Regions from separate parts of the Streptomyces sp. 2323.1 genome, predicted to be linked through region 3. Evidence: riboswitches for the same ligand, from Rfam matches in the RefSeq annotation. Region 3 holds a riboswitch; each other region holds the start of a gene.
The links. A riboswitch is a leader RNA that binds a small molecule or an ion and turns the genes downstream of it on or off. The one in region 3 is predicted to bind cobalamin.
Positions count from the first base shown of each region.

Region 1: it holds a riboswitch for cobalamin, as region 3 does, so the genes downstream of both, CPH93_RS26875 (cobalamin biosynthesis protein) here and CPH93_RS24385 (HoxN/HupN/NixA family nickel/cobalt transporter) in region 3, are expected to answer to the same signal.
Region 2: it holds a riboswitch for cobalamin, as region 3 does, so the genes downstream of both, cobN (cobaltochelatase subunit CobN) here and CPH93_RS24385 (HoxN/HupN/NixA family nickel/cobalt transporter) in region 3, are expected to answer to the same signal.

Region 1 covers NZ_LT907981.1:6,240,506-6,245,819, reverse strand. Annotated here, with positions in the region: gene CPH93_RS26885 (caspase family protein) at 1-2,281, opposite strand, end outside; gene CPH93_RS26880 (hypothetical protein) at 2,287-2,736, opposite strand; cobalamin riboswitch at 2,941-3,093, shown strand; gene CPH93_RS26875 (cobalamin biosynthesis protein) at 3,268-4,338, shown strand; gene CPH93_RS26870 (cobyric acid synthase) at 4,673-5,314, shown strand, end outside.
Region 2 covers NZ_LT907981.1:4,129,319-4,134,632, forward strand. Annotated here, with positions in the region: gene CPH93_RS17575 (precorrin-2 C(20)-methyltransferase) at 1-603, opposite strand, end outside; gene CPH93_RS17580 (precorrin-8X methylmutase) at 600-1,268, opposite strand; gene cobG (precorrin-3B synthase) at 1,265-2,659, opposite strand; cobalamin riboswitch at 2,763-2,923, shown strand; gene cobN (cobaltochelatase subunit CobN) at 2,958-5,314, shown strand, end outside.
Region 3 covers NZ_LT907981.1:5,665,024-5,670,337, reverse strand. Annotated here, with positions in the region: gene CPH93_RS24395 (MarR family winged helix-turn-helix transcriptional regulator) at 67-699, shown strand; gene CPH93_RS24390 (alpha/beta fold hydrolase) at 696-1,544, shown strand; cobalamin riboswitch at 1,624-1,838, shown strand; gene CPH93_RS24385 (HoxN/HupN/NixA family nickel/cobalt transporter) at 1,870-3,087, shown strand; gene CPH93_RS24380 (VOC family protein) at 3,112-3,612, opposite strand; gene CPH93_RS24375 (DoxX family protein) at 3,843-4,394, opposite strand; gene CPH93_RS24370 (enoyl-CoA hydratase/isomerase family protein) at 4,557-5,314, opposite strand, start outside.

The DNA of each region.
Region 1 (5,314 bases), 580 kb from region 3:
CACCGCCCGCGACCCGGTCCAGTGCGGCCTTGCCGCGGGCCGGGTCGTCGCTGCCGAGCGGGACCAGCTCACGCACCGCCGCGCGGTCGTCGGGGTGCGCACGGTCCGGGAAGGCCCACAGGCCGTAGGTGTGCCGGGCGCCGGCCATCTCCAGGGCGCGGCCGGCCGCGCTCAGGGCGACCGGGAGTTTGCCGCCGTCCGCCATGGAGGTGGAGGTGTCCATGAGGATCAGCACCTGGCTGGACTTCTGTGCCTTGTCGTAGCCGTCCAGTACCCGGGCCACCTGGTCGGCGCCGGCCGTGTAACGGGAGACCCGGCTGTCGCGGTTGACGTCCGCGCGGCTGTCGCTGAGCGGTGAGCCGGCACCCGGGGTGTGGTGGTCCACTCCGCGGTAGCCCTGCGCGCCCAGGGTGCGCTGACCGCCGTCCGGGTCGCGCAGCCAGGTGGCGAAGCGGGCCACGGCGGCCCGCCGCGGGGTGGCGTCGGTGGTGCCGCGCCAGTCGACGCGGATGAGGGGATGGTCGAGGGCGGGGACGTTCTCGGGGTAGTAGGCGACGTAGCGGTCGTGCACGGGCAGCGCGGAACTCAGGGCGGGGCAACTGCCGATGGCCCGCCCGAGGTTGTAGTCGGCCAGGGACTTCTCCGACACCAGCGGCGCGGACCTGGTGCGGTCGACGGCGCCGGAGGCAGCGGCGTCGGGCCGCAGTGAACACAGGAGTTCGGTGCTGCCGGCGTACTGGCTGCCCGGGGCGGAGAGCCGGTCCTCGGCGGTGCGGGCGAGCGCGGGGTCGGGATCGGGGCCGTACGGCGAGGCGGCGCCCGGGCCGCCGTGGGCGAGGTAGAGGCCGATGGTGTGCAGCAGTCCGGTGCCGGACAGTACGGGGCTGGGCCGCAGGAGCTTCAGGTCGCGATGCGCGTGGTCGGTGCCGGTGAGCAGCTCCGGCCAGGAGGCGCCGCCCGGTTCGACGTCGTCCAGCCGCCGGTTCGCGGGGATGCCGACGACCAGGGGGGTGTAGGCGACCGGGTCGCCGTAGTGGAGGGTCGCCGGGGATCCCGTGGCCGGCATGCCGCGACGGGCCTCGTAGTAGTCGGCGGTGGATTCCGGTATCCAGATGTCGGGCTGCGGGCCGGGACGGTTGAGGGGGTCGACGCCCCTGTCGGCCGGGCGGCCCTTGCCGGTGCCGCGGGCCTCGCCCTGCCAGCGGTCGGCGGCCGCGAAGCCCTGGTCGACCTGGTCCTTGGCCGCGGAGTACACGGTGATCTGGGCGCGCCGGCAGCCGTCGGGGAGGTCGCCCTCGCCGCTGAGGGGCCGCAGGTTGGCGCCGGACATCTCGTAGTCGAAGGCGGCCTGGCGCAGGGCGGGTTCGGCCTCGGGAGCGGTCAGCAGGCGCAGTTCGAGGGCGGGCGGGCAGGGCGCGTCGGCGTTCGGGAGGTTCAGCACGACGAGGCCCGCGGCGGCCGGGACGAGGATGATCGCCGACACCAGCAGGATCCTGAGCCAGTGCTGGAAGGAGGACTTCAACCGGCGGCGCAGCCGGATCCGCAGCGGGGTCGGGGGCCGTATCTCGGGGGTGGCGAAGGACAGGATGACGTCGTCGACGGTGTTCTGCTTCGCCGACCGCGGTTCCCAGATGTCGCCCATCGGGGTCCGTTCCGCGGCGAGTTGTTCCCGCAGCACCCGGACGAGGTCCTCGAAGGTGACGCACCGCCTGCCGGGTAAGCCCTGTTCCAGGGTCTGGCGGACGGCACGGGTGAAGACACTGCCCCCGGTGGGCTCCTCGCCGCTGAAGATCCGGCGGTTGGGCTGCGCGGCCATCAGCAGCGACATGGGCTTGCGGCAGTTGTGGAAGGCCTCCCCCGCGTTCCCGGCGTAGCAGCACTCCAGGATGATCACGATCCGGTCGGCCCGGGCGTTGTCGAGGTAGGACAGCACCATGTCCTGCCAGGAGACGGTCTTGTGACGCCGTTCCGAGGCGCCGACCATCAGCTGCAGATTGCCGCCGTCCCGGCCCACCCGGCCGTGGCCGGAGAAGTAGACCAGCAGCAGTCCGCGCGCCTCCTGGGTGACGGTGTCCAGCGCCTGTTCCACCTCCCACGGCTCCTGCGGGCGGCAAACGACGACCTCGCCCCGAGTGAACAGGTCGGCGCCGGGGGCGAGCAGGGCGCGTTCGAGTTCCTGGGCGTTGTCCTTCACCGCGGGGAGCGGGCGCAGATGACGGTAGTCGTCGACACAGATCAACAGCGCCCGGTTGACCTTGCCCCGCGCGTCGTATTCGGACATCCGGCTCAGTCCCCGGCGGTGCTGCCGCTTCCGTCGTCCGGGCGGCCGGGATCGGGGGGTTCGGGCGCCGGGACGCCCGGGCCCTCGTCTGCCAGTGCGCGCAGGCCGCCGGCGCCGGCCCCGACCGCGACGGCGGGCCGTTCGCCGGTGTCCCGCTCCTCCCGGCGGCGGCGCAGCCACTCCTTGAGGGCGATGCTGAGGCTCTTGGTGATCTCGGCGGCGACCGCCCCGACGATGACCAGGACCAGATCGTCGACGCCGACGGCCATGTCGCGCGGGGCGTCGCCGTCGTCGTGCGCGTCCGCCGGGCGGGGCCGCAGCGCCCAGTCGTACTGCCGCCGGGCCAGCCACGGCTCGCGCTCCAGCCAGGACTTGAGGTCCTCGATGTCCTGATCGGGATTGTTGGTGCCCGTGATCCTGATGCGGATCTCGTGACGGTCAGCGCGCTGCGGCATCCCCCGGCCCCCTTCCGGCGGCCCCATCGCCGCCGTGCTCCCGATAGTGACGTGGAATCAGGGGCGCAGGCAACCGTCTGTGATCCGGCCACCACGCTGTGGCGTGCACCACAGCCCATGCCACGGGGCAGCGTCGCAGGTCAAGGGTGAGTTGACGGGCATTCGCGGGGCGTGGTGGACTGCCCGAGCCATTCGGCGACAGCTGAGGAAGTCCGGTGCGAATCCGGCGCGGTCCCGCCACTGTCACCGGGGAGGGTTCCTCCAGTGAAGGCCACGGTCCATCTCGCGGACGCCGGACGGCGTACGCGCAGGGCTGGAAGGCCGGAGGACTCGCCGATCCGGGGAGCCAGGAGACTCATGTCGCCGTCACGTCGAGCCAGGGCGCGGACCCTGAGTGAGGACATACCGCCATGCCCGGCTGCCCGTCTAGAGCTCCACTGCCCGCTGCTGCAGGGCCCCTTCGAAGTGTAGGGCGAGGCGCCGCGGGCTGGGCGGAATGTTGTGGACACGCCCTAGCGGCGGTCTGACCCGATGCGCGGCGAACACGCGGGATATGCGTGCGGCGCGGCTCTCGGCTTCCTCGGCGACCTGATCGCGGCGGATCCCCGGCGCGGCCATCCGGTGGCCGCCTTCGGCCGGGCCGCGGCCGCCGTCGAGCGCCGGCTGTGGCGCGACCACCGCGGATACGGGGCGGCCCATGCCCTGCTGTGTGCGGGCGGTGCCGCGGCCGGTGCCGCGCTGCTGGTGCGCGCCGTACGGGGCGCCGCGCCATCGCCGTCCCCGCTGCGCGGCTCCGCCGGGGTCGCGCTGACCGCGGCGACGGTGTGGGCCGTACTGGGCGGCACCTCGCTCGGCCGGGAGGCCCGGGCCGTCGGCGGGGCGCTGGCGGCGGGTGACCTGGAGGTCGCGCGCGAGCGGCTGCCGCATCTGTGCGGACGTGACCCGCAGGCGCTGGACGGGCCGCAGATGGCGCGTGCGGTGGTGGAGTCGGTCGCCGAGAACACCTCGGACGCGGTGGTGGGTGCCCTGGTATGGGGTGCGCTGGGCGGAGTGCCCGGGCTGGTGGCGTTCCGGGCGGTGAACACCCTCGACGCGATGGTGGGGCACAAGTCCCCGCGCTACCGCCGTTTCGGCTGGGCCGCGGCCCGGCTCGACGATCTCGCCGGCTGGCCCGGCTCCCGGCTGACCGCCGCCCTCACCGTCCTCGCGGGCCCCGGCCGGCGCACCGCGCTGCGGGCCTGGCGGGCGGACGGCGGCGCCCACCCGAGCCCCAACGCGGGCCCCGTGGAGGCATCGTTCGCGGGCGCGCTGGGCGTACGGCTGGGCGGCACTCTGGCGTACGGCGGGCGGGTGGAACACCGTCCGGTGCTCAACGGCGGGGCGCGGCCGGTCGCGGTGTCCGACATCGAGCGGGCGGTGCGGCTCTCGCGGCGGGTGAGTGTGTGGGCGCTGGTGGCGACGGTGGGGGCTCGGGTGGGGTTTGGTGCTTTGAGGGCGGGGTTCGGTACTGGGCGGGCGACGGGGGCTCGGGGGGCGGCGGCTCGGGCGGGCGCGGGGCGGCGGCTTGGAGTGGGGCTTGGGCGTAGGGCGGGGCGGGTATGAGGCCGTCCGTTTTTTCCTCGCTGCCTGCTTTTTCCCCGGCGCCTGCTTTTTCCCCGCCGCCCACCCCCCTTCGGGGGGTGGGCGGGTGTAGTGACCCGAAGTGCCTCCGGGGAGTGGGTGGGTGGAGAGACCCGAAGTCCCTCCGGGGAGTTGGCAGGTGGACAGACCCGAAGTCCCTCCGGGGAGTTGGCAGGTGTAGCGACCCGAAGTCCCTTCGAGGAGTGGGCGGGTGGACAGACCCGAAATGCCTTTGCGGGGCGGGCGGACGTAAAGACTCGAAGTGCCGCACGTACGACTCAAGACAGCCGGAGCACCGGCGTAGGAGGAGGACCCCGTGAACGGGCGGTTGAAGGCAGCCGGCGGGGCGGTCGGTGGTGGCCTGTTGGTGGCCGGTACGACGTCCGATGCCGGCAAGAGCGTGGTGACGGCGGGGATCTGCCGCTGGCTGGCCCGCCAGGGCGTCCGGGTGGCACCGTTCAAGGCGCAGAACATGTCGCTGAATTCGTTCGTCACGCGCGAGGGCGCGGAGATCGGGCGGGCCCAGGCGATGCAGGCCGCCGCGGCGCGGGTGGAGCCGACCGCGCTGATGAATCCGGTGCTGCTCAAGCCGGGCAGCGACCGCAGCAGCCAGGTGGTGCTGCTGGGGAAGCCGGTGGGTGAGCTCAGTGCCCGTGGCTACCATGCCGGGCGCCAGGAGCAGTTGCTCGGCACCGTCACCGACTGCCTGGCAGAGCTGCGGCGGACGCACGACGCGGTGATCTGCGAGGGCGCCGGCAGCCCCGCCGAGATCAATCTGCGGCGCACCGACATCGTGAACATGGGCCTCGCCCGGGCCGCCCGGATCCCGGTCGTCGTGGTCGGCGACATCGACCGCGGCGGGGTGTTCGCGTCCTTCTTCGGCACCACCGCGCTGCTGTCGAAGGAGGATCAGGCGCTGGTCGCGGGGTATCTCGTCAACAAGTTCCGGGGCGATGTG
Region 2 (5,314 bases), 1.5 Mb from region 3:
GCCGAGCTTCATGACGACGGCGGCGTCGGTCGACGCCAGACGGGCGGTCAGCTCCTCCTCCGGCAGGGTGCCGGGGAGGATCGTCAGGACCTCGTCGGCCTCGGCGAGCGGCCTGCCCAGGCGGGCCGCGGCGGCGCTGATGGAGGTGACGCCGGGGATGACCTCGGTCGGGTAGCGGTCGGCCAGCCGCTTGTGCATGTGCTGGTAGGAACCGTAGAAGAGCGGGTCGCCCTCGGAGATGACGGCGACGGTGCGGCCGGCGTCGAGGTGGGCGGCGAGGCGGGCCGCCGCGGCCTCGTAGAACTCGTCCAGCGCGCCCCGGTAGCCGCCGGGATGGTCGGTCGACTCGGTGGTGACCGGGTAGACCAGCGCCTCCTCGATGTGGTCGGCGCGCAGGTGCTCGGCGGCGATCGCGCGCGCGATGGAGCGTCCGTGCCGGGCGCTGTGGTACGCGATGACGTCGGCCTCGCCGATGACCTGTACGGCCCGCACGGTCATCAGGGACGGGTCGCCGGGGCCGAGCCCGACGCCGTAGAGACGGCCGGGGGCGGCCGCCCGCCGGGTGCCGTCGTTGCCGGGTGCCTGCTGCTCGCTCACGCTCATTCTTCCTCGCTCGCCAGGGCGTTGATCGCGGCGGCGGCCATGGCGCTGCCGCCCCGGCGCCCGCGCACCACCAGGTGGTCCAGCTTCGACGGATGGGCGATCAGCGCGTCCTTGGACTCCGCGGCGCCGATGAAGCCGACGGGTATGCCGATGACGGCGGCCGGGCGGGGCGCCCCTTCCTCGATCATCTCCAGGAACCGGAAGAGGGCGGTGGGGGCGTTGCCGAACGCCACCACGGCACCGTCCATCCGGTCCCGCCACAGCTCCAGGGCGGCGGCGCTGCGGGTCGTCCCCATCCGGGCGGCCAGGTCCGCGACCGACGGGTCGGCGAGGGTGCACAGCACCTCGTTGTCCGCCGGCAGCCGCTTGCGGGTGACGCCGCTGGCGACCATGTTGGCGTCGCAGAGGATCGGGGCGCCGGCGCGCAGCGCGGCGCGGGCGCTCGCCACGACGCCGGGGGTGAAGGCCAGATCGCGTACCAGGTCGACCATGCCGCAGGCGTGGATCATGCGGACCGTGACCTGGCTGACGTCGGCGGGCAGCCCGCCGAGGTCCGCCTCGGCGCGGATGGTGGCGAAGGACTGGCGATAGATCGCCGCACCGTCCTTCTCGTAGTCGAACGCGGTCACTGTGGCCTCGGGGTTGTCGGTTGTGGGCTGGCTCATGGGGTGTGGCTTCGGCCTGGTGGGGCCGGGTGCTGCGGGGGTGGTGCCGGGGGCGCCGGGGCGTCGTCGGGGGCCGGTGCGGGCTCCGGCCGGACGACCGCCACCCGGTAGCCCTCCCCTGTTGCCCGCACATCCACCCATGCGCCGTGGGGGTGGCCGCAGCGGCGTTCGCAGCCGGACCAGTGGACGGGCAGGCCGTCCGGTACGGCGAGGGCGTCGGGGACGCGGGCGCCCGTGGCGACGGCGGCCGCGGCGTCGGTGCGGACGTCGGTGAGGGACTTGGCGCAGCCGGGGCGTCCGGTGCAGGCGCCGAGGCGGTGCCAGGGGGAGTCCGGGTCGGTGATCAGGCCGGAGGCGGCCAGCGCGGACAGCCGGGAGGCGGCGGTGCCGGCCGGCAGCCCGGGGACGACGATGCCACGCCAGGGGGTCAGCCGCAGCGCGCCGCAGCCGTCGTCGGCGGCGACGGCGCTCAGCAGACGCCACTGGGCGACCGTCAGCCGGCCCAGCGGCGCCAGGACGCAGAGCGAGGCCGTGCCGTCGGGGCCGTCGATGATGCCGGGGGCCGAGGAGTCCGGGGAGGGCGAGGGGAGGGGTGCCGGTGGCTGCGTCACATATGTGGGGGTGATGCCGGTTTCGTGTAGGTGTGCCGCCACCTCCCGGGCCGTCAGCCGCTGTTCGGCGGGCAGTTCACGGACCCGCCAGGCGCCGCTGCCGCTCGCCTCGGCGGCGGTCAGGAAGGCCTCGGCGGCGGCGAGCGCGGCGCGCGGGGCGTCCGGGCCGGCGATCCGCAGCGCCGCCGGATCGTCGCCGACCCGCAGCAGCGCGGTGCCCCCGGACCCGGCGGACTCCCCGGCCCGGTCCGCTTCTGCGACCAAGCTCACATCCCCGCCGAGGCCCGCCACATCGCCCCGCCCGTCGTCCAGGACGAAGAGGAAACGGCCCGAGAGGGCGGTCGCCCGCTCACTCGTGCAGAGGAGTTCATCCAGCTCACGGGCCCACCGGCGCACATCAGCAGGGGTGTTGCGGTCGAGTCCGGCCAAGGGGGAGGCGAGGATGTTGCGGATGCGTTCGTGGCGTGCGGAGGGCAGCAGTCCGGCGTCGCGCAGCAGGGCGGCCAGCTCGGCGCCGCAGCCGTCGGGCAGGCCGCGGAGCTCCGCGTTGCCGCGTGAGGTCAGGGAGAGGTGGCCGTCGCCGAGGCGGTCGGCGGCGTCGGCCAGCGCCTTTGCCTGACGCACCGTCAAGTCACCGGCAGGCAGCCGCACTCGGGCTAGGTACCCGTCGGCGGCGGAGTGCAGCCGCAGCGCTCCCGGGCAGGCGTCACCGCGGTCCCGTATGGGCGGTTCGGCCCCTTGGGGGCGTATCGAGGGGGAGGGCGGCATGGCGGCGAGCATACCTACGACGGTGCACGCCGGAACCGTGCCCCGGACCCCCTCGCGGCCACCCCGGGCCGCCCGTCGCAAAGGCCCGCTTACCTCCCCCGGGTCCAGCCCTTACTATGCAGGTCGGTGGGTCGGCTGATCCGCCGGACGCCAGCGACGGCGTGGGGTCGTGGACCCCAGGGAGGAAGCCCGGTGCAAATCCGGCGCGGTCCCGCCACTGTGAACCCGGCAGGTGCCGGGTGAGTCAGGAACTCCCGCCGTCCATACGACCACCCGGGGCGCGGACACCCCGAGGAAGGCCTGCGCTCGCATGCTTCTGCTGCTGTCGACCTCCGACACCGATCTGCTCAGCGCCCGCGCGGCCACGGGCCCGGTGCCGTACCGTCTCGCCAACCCCGCCCGCCTCGACGTCGCCGAGCTGCCGGCCCTGCTGGAGGGCGTGGACCTCGTCGTCGTACGCCTCCTGGGCGGCATCCGCGCCTGGCAGGAGGGCCTGGACCTGCTGCTCGCCGAGGACCAGCACCGCCCCGTCGTCGTGCTCACCGGTGAACAGGCCCCCGACGCTCAGCTCATGGAGCAGTCCACGGTCCCGGTGGGCATCGCGGCCGAGGCGCACGCCTACCTCGCGCACGGCGGCCCCGCCAACCTCGACCAGCTCGCCCGCTTCCTCTCCGACACGGTGCTGCTGACCGGCCACGGCTTCGAGCCGCCGGCGCCCGCCCCGTCCTGGGGGCCGCTGGAGTGGGACTCCCGCAACGACAGCGGCCCGCTGATCGCGGTGCTCTACTACCGCGCCCACCACATGAGCGGCAACACCGGCTTCGTCCGCACCCTGTGCGAGCAGATCGAGGCGGCCGGCGGCCGGGCCCTGCCCCTTTTCGTCGCCTCCCTGCGCGCTCCCGAGCCGGAGCTGATCGAGGCCCTGGGGGCCGCCGACGCGCTGGTCACCACGGTCCTCGCCGCGGGTGGCAGCAAGCCGGCGGACGCCTCGGCCGGCGGGGACGACGAGGCCTGGGACGCCGGTGCGCTGGCCGCGCTCGACGTCCCGATCCTCCAGGCCCTGTGCCTGACCGGGCCGCGGAGCGCCTGGGAGGAGAACGACGAGGGCCTCTCCCCGCTGGACGCCGCCTCGCAGATCGCGGTCCCCGAGTTCGACGGCCGGCTGATCACCGTCCCGTTCTCCTTCAAGGAGGTCGACGAGGACGGTCTGCCGGTGTACGTCGCCGACCCCGAGCGCGCCGCCCGGGTCGCCGGGATCGCCGTGCGCCATGCCCGGCTGCGCCACATCCCGGCCGCCGAGAAGCGCCTCGCGCTGGTGCTGTCCGCGTACCCGACCAAGCACTCCCGGATCGGCAACGCGGTCGGCCTGGACACCCCGGCCAGCGCCGTCGCACTGCTGCGCCGCCTGCAGGCCGACGGCTACGACTTCGGCACCGAAGAGGTCCCCGGCCTGGTGTCCGGCGACGGCGACGAGCTGATCTACGCCCTCATCGAGGCCGGCGGCCACGACCAGGAGTGGCTCACCGAGGAGCAGCTCGCCCGCAACCCGGTCCGGATCCCGGCCGCCGACTACAAGCGCTGGTACGCCACCCTCCCGCAGGAACTCCGCGACTCCGTCGAGGAGCACTGGGGGCCGCCGCCCGGCGAGATGTTCGTCGACCGCAGCCGCAACCCCGAGGGCGACATCGTGCTGGCCGCCCTGCGCCGCGGCAATCTGCTGATCCTCATCCAGCCGCCGCGTGGCTTCGGCGAGAACCCGATCGCGATCTACCACGACCCCGATCTGCCGCCCTCGCACCACTACTTGGCGGCCTACCGCTGGATCGCGGCCTCCGCCGACGACGGCGGTTTCGGCGCCGACGCCATGGTCCACCTGGGCAAGCACGGCAACCTGGAGTGGCTGCCCGGCAAGAACGCCGGGCTGTCCGCCGCCTGCGGCCCGGACGCCGCCCTCGGCGACCTCCCCCTCGTCTACCCCTTCCTGGTCAACGACCCCGGCGAGGGCACCCAGGCCAAGCGCCGGGTGCACGCCACCCTCGTCGACCACCTCGTCCCGCCGATGGCCCGCGCCGAGTCCTACGGCGACATCGCGCGCCTGGAGCAGCTGCTCGACGAGTACGCGGCCATCTCCGCCATGGACCCGGCCAAGCTGCCCGCGATCCGCGCCCAGATCTGGACGCTGATCCAGGCCGCCAAGCTCGACCACGACCTGGGCCTGGACGAACGCCCCGACGACGACGGCTTCGACGACTTCCTGCTGCACGTCGACGGCTGGCTGTGCGAGGTCAAGGACGCCCAGATCCGCGACGGACTGCACGTCCTGGGCGGGGCGCCGACCGGCGAGGCGCGGGTGAACCTCGTGCTGTCGATCCTGCGCGCCCGGCAGATCTGGGGCGGCCGGTCCGCGCTGCCCGGTCTGCGCGAGGCGCTCGGCCTGGACGAGTCCGCGGCCACCCGTACCACCGCCGACGCGGCCGAGGACACCGCCCGCGGCCTGGTGCAGGCGATGGAGGACGCGGACTGGGACCCGGCGGCGGTGGCCGGTGTGGCCGCGGGCCACCCGTCCGCGGTCGCCGACATCCTCGATTTCGCCGCCCGCGAGGTCGTGCCGCGGCTGGCCGCCACCACCGATGAGATCGACCACGCGGTGCACGCGCTGAACGGCGG
Region 3 (5,314 bases):
AGCCCCCTTCCCAAACGACATCACGAGTGTCACCATGACACTATGAGTGTCATTGAGGGGGAATCAGTGAGGCGATTCAGCGTCATCGAGGGGGAGTCCACGTCCATGAGCACCATCGAGCGCGACGGCGACGGCGAGGGAGCACCGACGCCGGCGCCCGACGAAGACCTGCTGTACGGCGTCATCCGGCGCCTGTGGCCCCTGCACCGCACGGTCGTGCGCGCGGTGGAACGCGAACTGTCCGGTACGGGCCTGACCGCCGGCGAACACGCACTGCTGGACGCGCTGCATGCCGAAGGCCCGCGGACCGTGCCGCAGTTGGCGCGCGCGATGGACCTGGACCGGCAGCCGGTGCAGCGCTGGGTGAACCACGCCGTCGAACTGGGCCTGGCGGTGACGGCGCCCAACCCCGCCCACCGCCGCTCGTCGCTGATCCAGCTCACGGCCGAGGGCGCGGAGGCGATACGCGGAATCCAGAAGGCCGAGACGGCGCAGCTGCGGCAGCGGCTGGCCGATCTGCCCGCCGAGGACCTCCGCACCGCGCTGCACGTGCTCGACCGACTCGGTGCGGAATTCCGGCACCTCGGGAACGGCTCACACGTTCCACCGGAGGAACCCGACAGTCACGGCAATACCGACGCCCGTCGCATCCAGCCCAGCCCACCGCATCCGACGCACAAAGGACGGCCCAGAGAATGACCCGCAGAATCACCGCCTGGTCCGAGATCGACAACGGCATCGTGCCGGTCGAGGAGGGCGAACTCTTCTACGAGACGGCGGGCTCGGGCCCCGCGGTGGTACTGCTGCACGGCGCGATGCTCGACCAGCACATGTGGGACGAGCAGTTCTCCTGGCTGGTGAACTCCGGCCTGCGCGCGATCCGTTACGACCTCCGCGGCCACGGTCTGTCCTCCACGGTGGCCGGTGACTTCGCCCACCACGAGGACCTGTGCGCGCTTCTCGACGCCCTCGGCGTCCCCCACGCCGTCCTCGTCGGCCTCTCCCACGGCGCCCGGGTCGCGCTGGACACCGCCCTCGCCCACCCGGACCGGGTGTCGGCTCTCGCCCTCGCCTCCCCCGGGATCAGCGGCCGCGCCTTCACCGACCCCTTCCTCCTGGAGCACATCAAGGAGCAGGTGGCGGCGATCGGCGCACCGGACGGCGTGGAGCGCTATATCGAGCACTTCCTGCGGATGTGGGTGGACGGGCCGCACCGCGAACCGTCCGCCGTGCACCCGGGATTCCGTGAGCGGATGCGCGCCTCGGCCGAGGCCAATGTGGAGGTGCATGGCGAGGGGACGGCGGCCGGGATGCCCCTGGAGGTCGGAGCCGCCGGGCGGCTGGGGGAGATCCGGGTGCCGACGGTCGTATTCGACGGCGACCTCGACGGCCGCGACATCTCCGCCAACGCCCATGCGATAGCGCTGTCCGTCCCCGGCGCCCGCAGGATCCGGATACCGGGCGCGGCCCATATGGTCAATCTGGAGAACACCGCGCTCTTCGACCAGGAACTCCATGCCTTTCTCTGCTCCCTTGACCTGTGACGGACGAGCCTCACCCGCCGACGGCGCTCCCGCCCGTCGCCGGATCCGCCCCACGGACCGCACCCCTCCCCCGTGGCGGCTAGAGTGGCCGGGCCGTGGTGTTCGGGAAGACCGGTGACGGACCGTGAGGTCCCAGACCGGAGCGGCCCTCGCCACTGTGATCGGGGAGTTTCCACCCCTTCCGCAGACGCATGACGCCTCTGCGGCGCCACTGACCGCAGCCCGCGGCCGGGAAGGCGGGGGCGGACGCGTGCACCTGTAAGCCAGGAGACCGGCCACGGCATCTCACGAACTGATCCACGAGGTGCTGGAGCGTGACCGCCGGATGGCCCTGTCCACCGATACCCCGACCACCCCTGCCTCCGGCGCCTTTCGCTGGCGACGGCAGGACACCGTCCGTACCGCGGGCCTGATGGCCGTCATAGCCGGACTGCATGTCGTCGCCTTCGGCGTGCTCTTCCTGCTGGTGGTCCCGCACCACTACACCGTCGGCAGCCGGGTCTTCGGCGTCGGGCTGGGCATCACCGCGTACACCCTCGGCATGCGGCACGCCTTCGATGCCGACCACATCGCCGCCATCGACAACACCACCCGCAAGCTGATGGCCGACGGCAAGCGGCCGGTCTCGGTCGGCTTCTGGTTCGCCCTCGGCCACTCCAGCGTGGTCGTCGTGATGGCGGCCCTCGTGGCGGGCGGCGCGCAGCTCGCCGGCATCCTGCTCAACGACGAATCCCGCATGCACCAGATCCTGGGCACGGTCGGGACCACCGTCTCGGGGTCGTTCCTCTACCTCATCGCCGCCCTCAACCTCATCGCGCTGTCCGGGATGTGGCGGGTCTTCCGCGAGATGCGCAGCGGCCGCTACGACGAGGTCGAGCTGGAGCGGCAACTCGACTCACGCGGCTTCATGAACCGCTTCCTGGGGCGGTTCACCCGCTCCGTCTCCCGCCCCGGCCAGATGTTCCCGCTCGGCTTCCTCTTCGGGCTCGGCTTCGACACCGCGACCGAAGTGACCCTGATGGTGATGGCCGGCAGCGGCGCCGCGGCCGGTCTGCCCTGGTACGCGGTGCTGTGTCTGCCGCTGCTCTTCGCCGCCGGAATGAGCCTGTTCGACACCCTCGACGGCACCTTCATGAACTTCGCCTACCAGTGGGCGTTCTCCAACCCGGTGCGCAAGGTCTACTACAACCTCGCGATCACCGGCCTCTCGATCGCCGTCGCCTTCTTCATCGGCACGATCGAGCTGGTGACGGTGCTGCACGACAAGCTCGCCCTCACCGACCCGCTGACCGGCTGGATATCCGGCCTCGACCTCGACAACGTCGGCTTCATCATCGTCGGCCTGTTCGTGGTCGTGTGGGCCGCGGCGCTGGCGTACTGGCGGCTGTCCGGCGTCGAGAAGCGCTGGACGGAGCGGGCCGGGCGAGCGCAGCCGACGAAGCCGGAGGGTACGGCAGGTCCGGCAGGCACGGCAGGTCCGGAGGAAGAGGCGCAGCCGGCGGGGCGGAGCGGACAGGAGGAGCGGGCGGCGTCGGACGCCTGAGGACCACCCCGCCCCGGCCTCCCCTCAGGTGGCCGACCCCGCCGCCGCCCCCGTCATCAGGTCCGGCCCCCAGCGCTCCAGTGCCGCTGCCAGATCGAGCGGGAGCACGCGGTCCGGCTGGTCCGGGCCGGGCCAGTCCTCGCGCGGGACCCGCCACATCACCTCGAACTCGTTGCCGTCCGGGTCCTTGGCGTACAGCGACTTGGCGACGAGGTGATCGCTGGCCCCCAGCAGGGCGCCCCGCTCGACGAGCCGGTCACGCGCCGCGACGAGTTCGCCGAGCGTGCCGACCTCCCAGGCGAGGTGGTACAGCCCGACCCGTCCCGCTTCGGGCCCGGGAGCCCCGGGACCCACGGCGAACAGCCCCAGGTCGTGATCGTTGAGCGAGCCGGGAGCGCTGAGAAACGCGGCGCGTCCCGGCACCTCGACATCCACCGTGAGCCCGAGGGCCTCGGTGTAGAAGGCGACGGCCCGCGCCACCTCACGTACGTAGAGCACCGCGTGATTGAGACGTCGTACCGGCATGGCCCTGCTCTCCGCTCTTCCGCCGCGACACCACCATGGTGCCGCCGCACTCCCCGTTTCCGGCTCCGCTGTTCCTGCCTGCCCCCGGGCCGGCGTGAATTCCTGCCCGCCCCGGGCCGGCATCCATTCCTGCCCCCGCCGGGCTGGCATCCGTTCCTGCCCGGACCGGGCCGGCGTCTGTTCCTGCCCGTCCCGGGCCGGCGTCCGTTCCTGCCCCGCCCGGCCCGGCGTCACTTCCGGACCAGCAGCATCACGCCCGCCACGACCACCCCCAGCACCAGTGCGGCCACACCGCGGACCGGCCGGTGGACCCGCAGGCCGGGCAGGAAGCGGTCAACGGCCAAGCGGCCGGGCCCGGTCAGTGCCAGGGCCGCCGCACCGGCGGTCAGCAGCAGCTCGTACTCCACGCCCTTGGGCGCGAAGAAGCCCCCGCCCCACTTCACGGCCAGGGCGTTGATCATCGTGCCGACGACCGCCGCGGCGGCGAGCGGGGTGAGCAGTCCGGCCACCAGCCCGAGCCCGCCGAGCGTCTCGCTCAGACCGGCGACGACGGCCATCGTCCGGCCGGCCGGATAGCCGCTCATCGTGAAGAACTGCCCGGTCCCGTCGAGCCCCGGCCCGCCGAACCAGCCGAACAGCTTCTGGGCACCGTGGGCCGCCATGGTCAGTCCGAGCGCGAGCCGCAGTACGAGCAGCCCGGTGTCGTAGCCGTACGGAGCGGGCTTGTCGCGCATCGATACGCCGAGGCGGGAGGGCTCAAGAGTGCTGAGGGGGGACGTCATGAGGAGCGCTCTTTCACAGGTCGAGGTCCGGCCCGCGATCCCACGGGCCAGTTACTTGAAACTTCAAGTCACTCTCGACGATACACAGCACCCCCCACGGCGAACAACAGCGCGCGGCGACCCCGGACGACCCGCCGCGCACCCACCCCACGCCGTCCCTGCTCAGGACGGGTCCGGCGGTACCGCCGCGGGCCGCCCGAGGAACGCAGCGATCGCACGGTCGAAGTGGGGCCGGGCCACCACCGGCCGTTGTGGGGCGGCAGTCGCCGTGCGCTGCGGTGCCAGGGCGGCGGCGACGGCCCGTTTGGCGGCCCGGATCGCCGCCGGCGGATGGTCGGCGATCCCGGCGGCGAGGCGGCCGACGTGCTCGGCGAGCCGGTCGTCGGGCACGCAGTGGTCGGCGAGTCCGAGGGCCACCGCCGTGCGGGCCTCGACCAGCCGGCCGGTGTAGAGCAACTCCCGTGCCGTGCCCGGTCCGGCCAGGGCGACCAGCCGTGCCGCGAAGACCGGGCTGGCGAGGATGCCGAGCCGGGCGATCGGCATCCCGATCCGTGCGCTGTCCGCCATGAGCCGCAGATCGCAGGCGAGGGCGAGCTGGCACCCCGCCCCCGCGGCGACACCGCGGACCTCGGCGATCACCGGCACCGGACAGTCCTCGATCGCCGTGAACGCCGCTTCCATGTGGGCGAAGGACTCCTCGACATGGCCCGGATCCGCCGCCACCCAGTCGGTCATGTCCGACCCGGCGCAGAAGGTGTCGCCCTGCCCGCGGAGCACCAGCACCCGCAGCGACCGGCGCGCCCCGAGCTCCCTGACCTGCCGGCCCAGGGACTCCCAGGCGGCGGCGGGAAGAGCGTTGCGCCGGCCGCCGTCACCGATCCGGATCTCGCCGACGGCGCCGGAGCGGGTGATCGCGACGG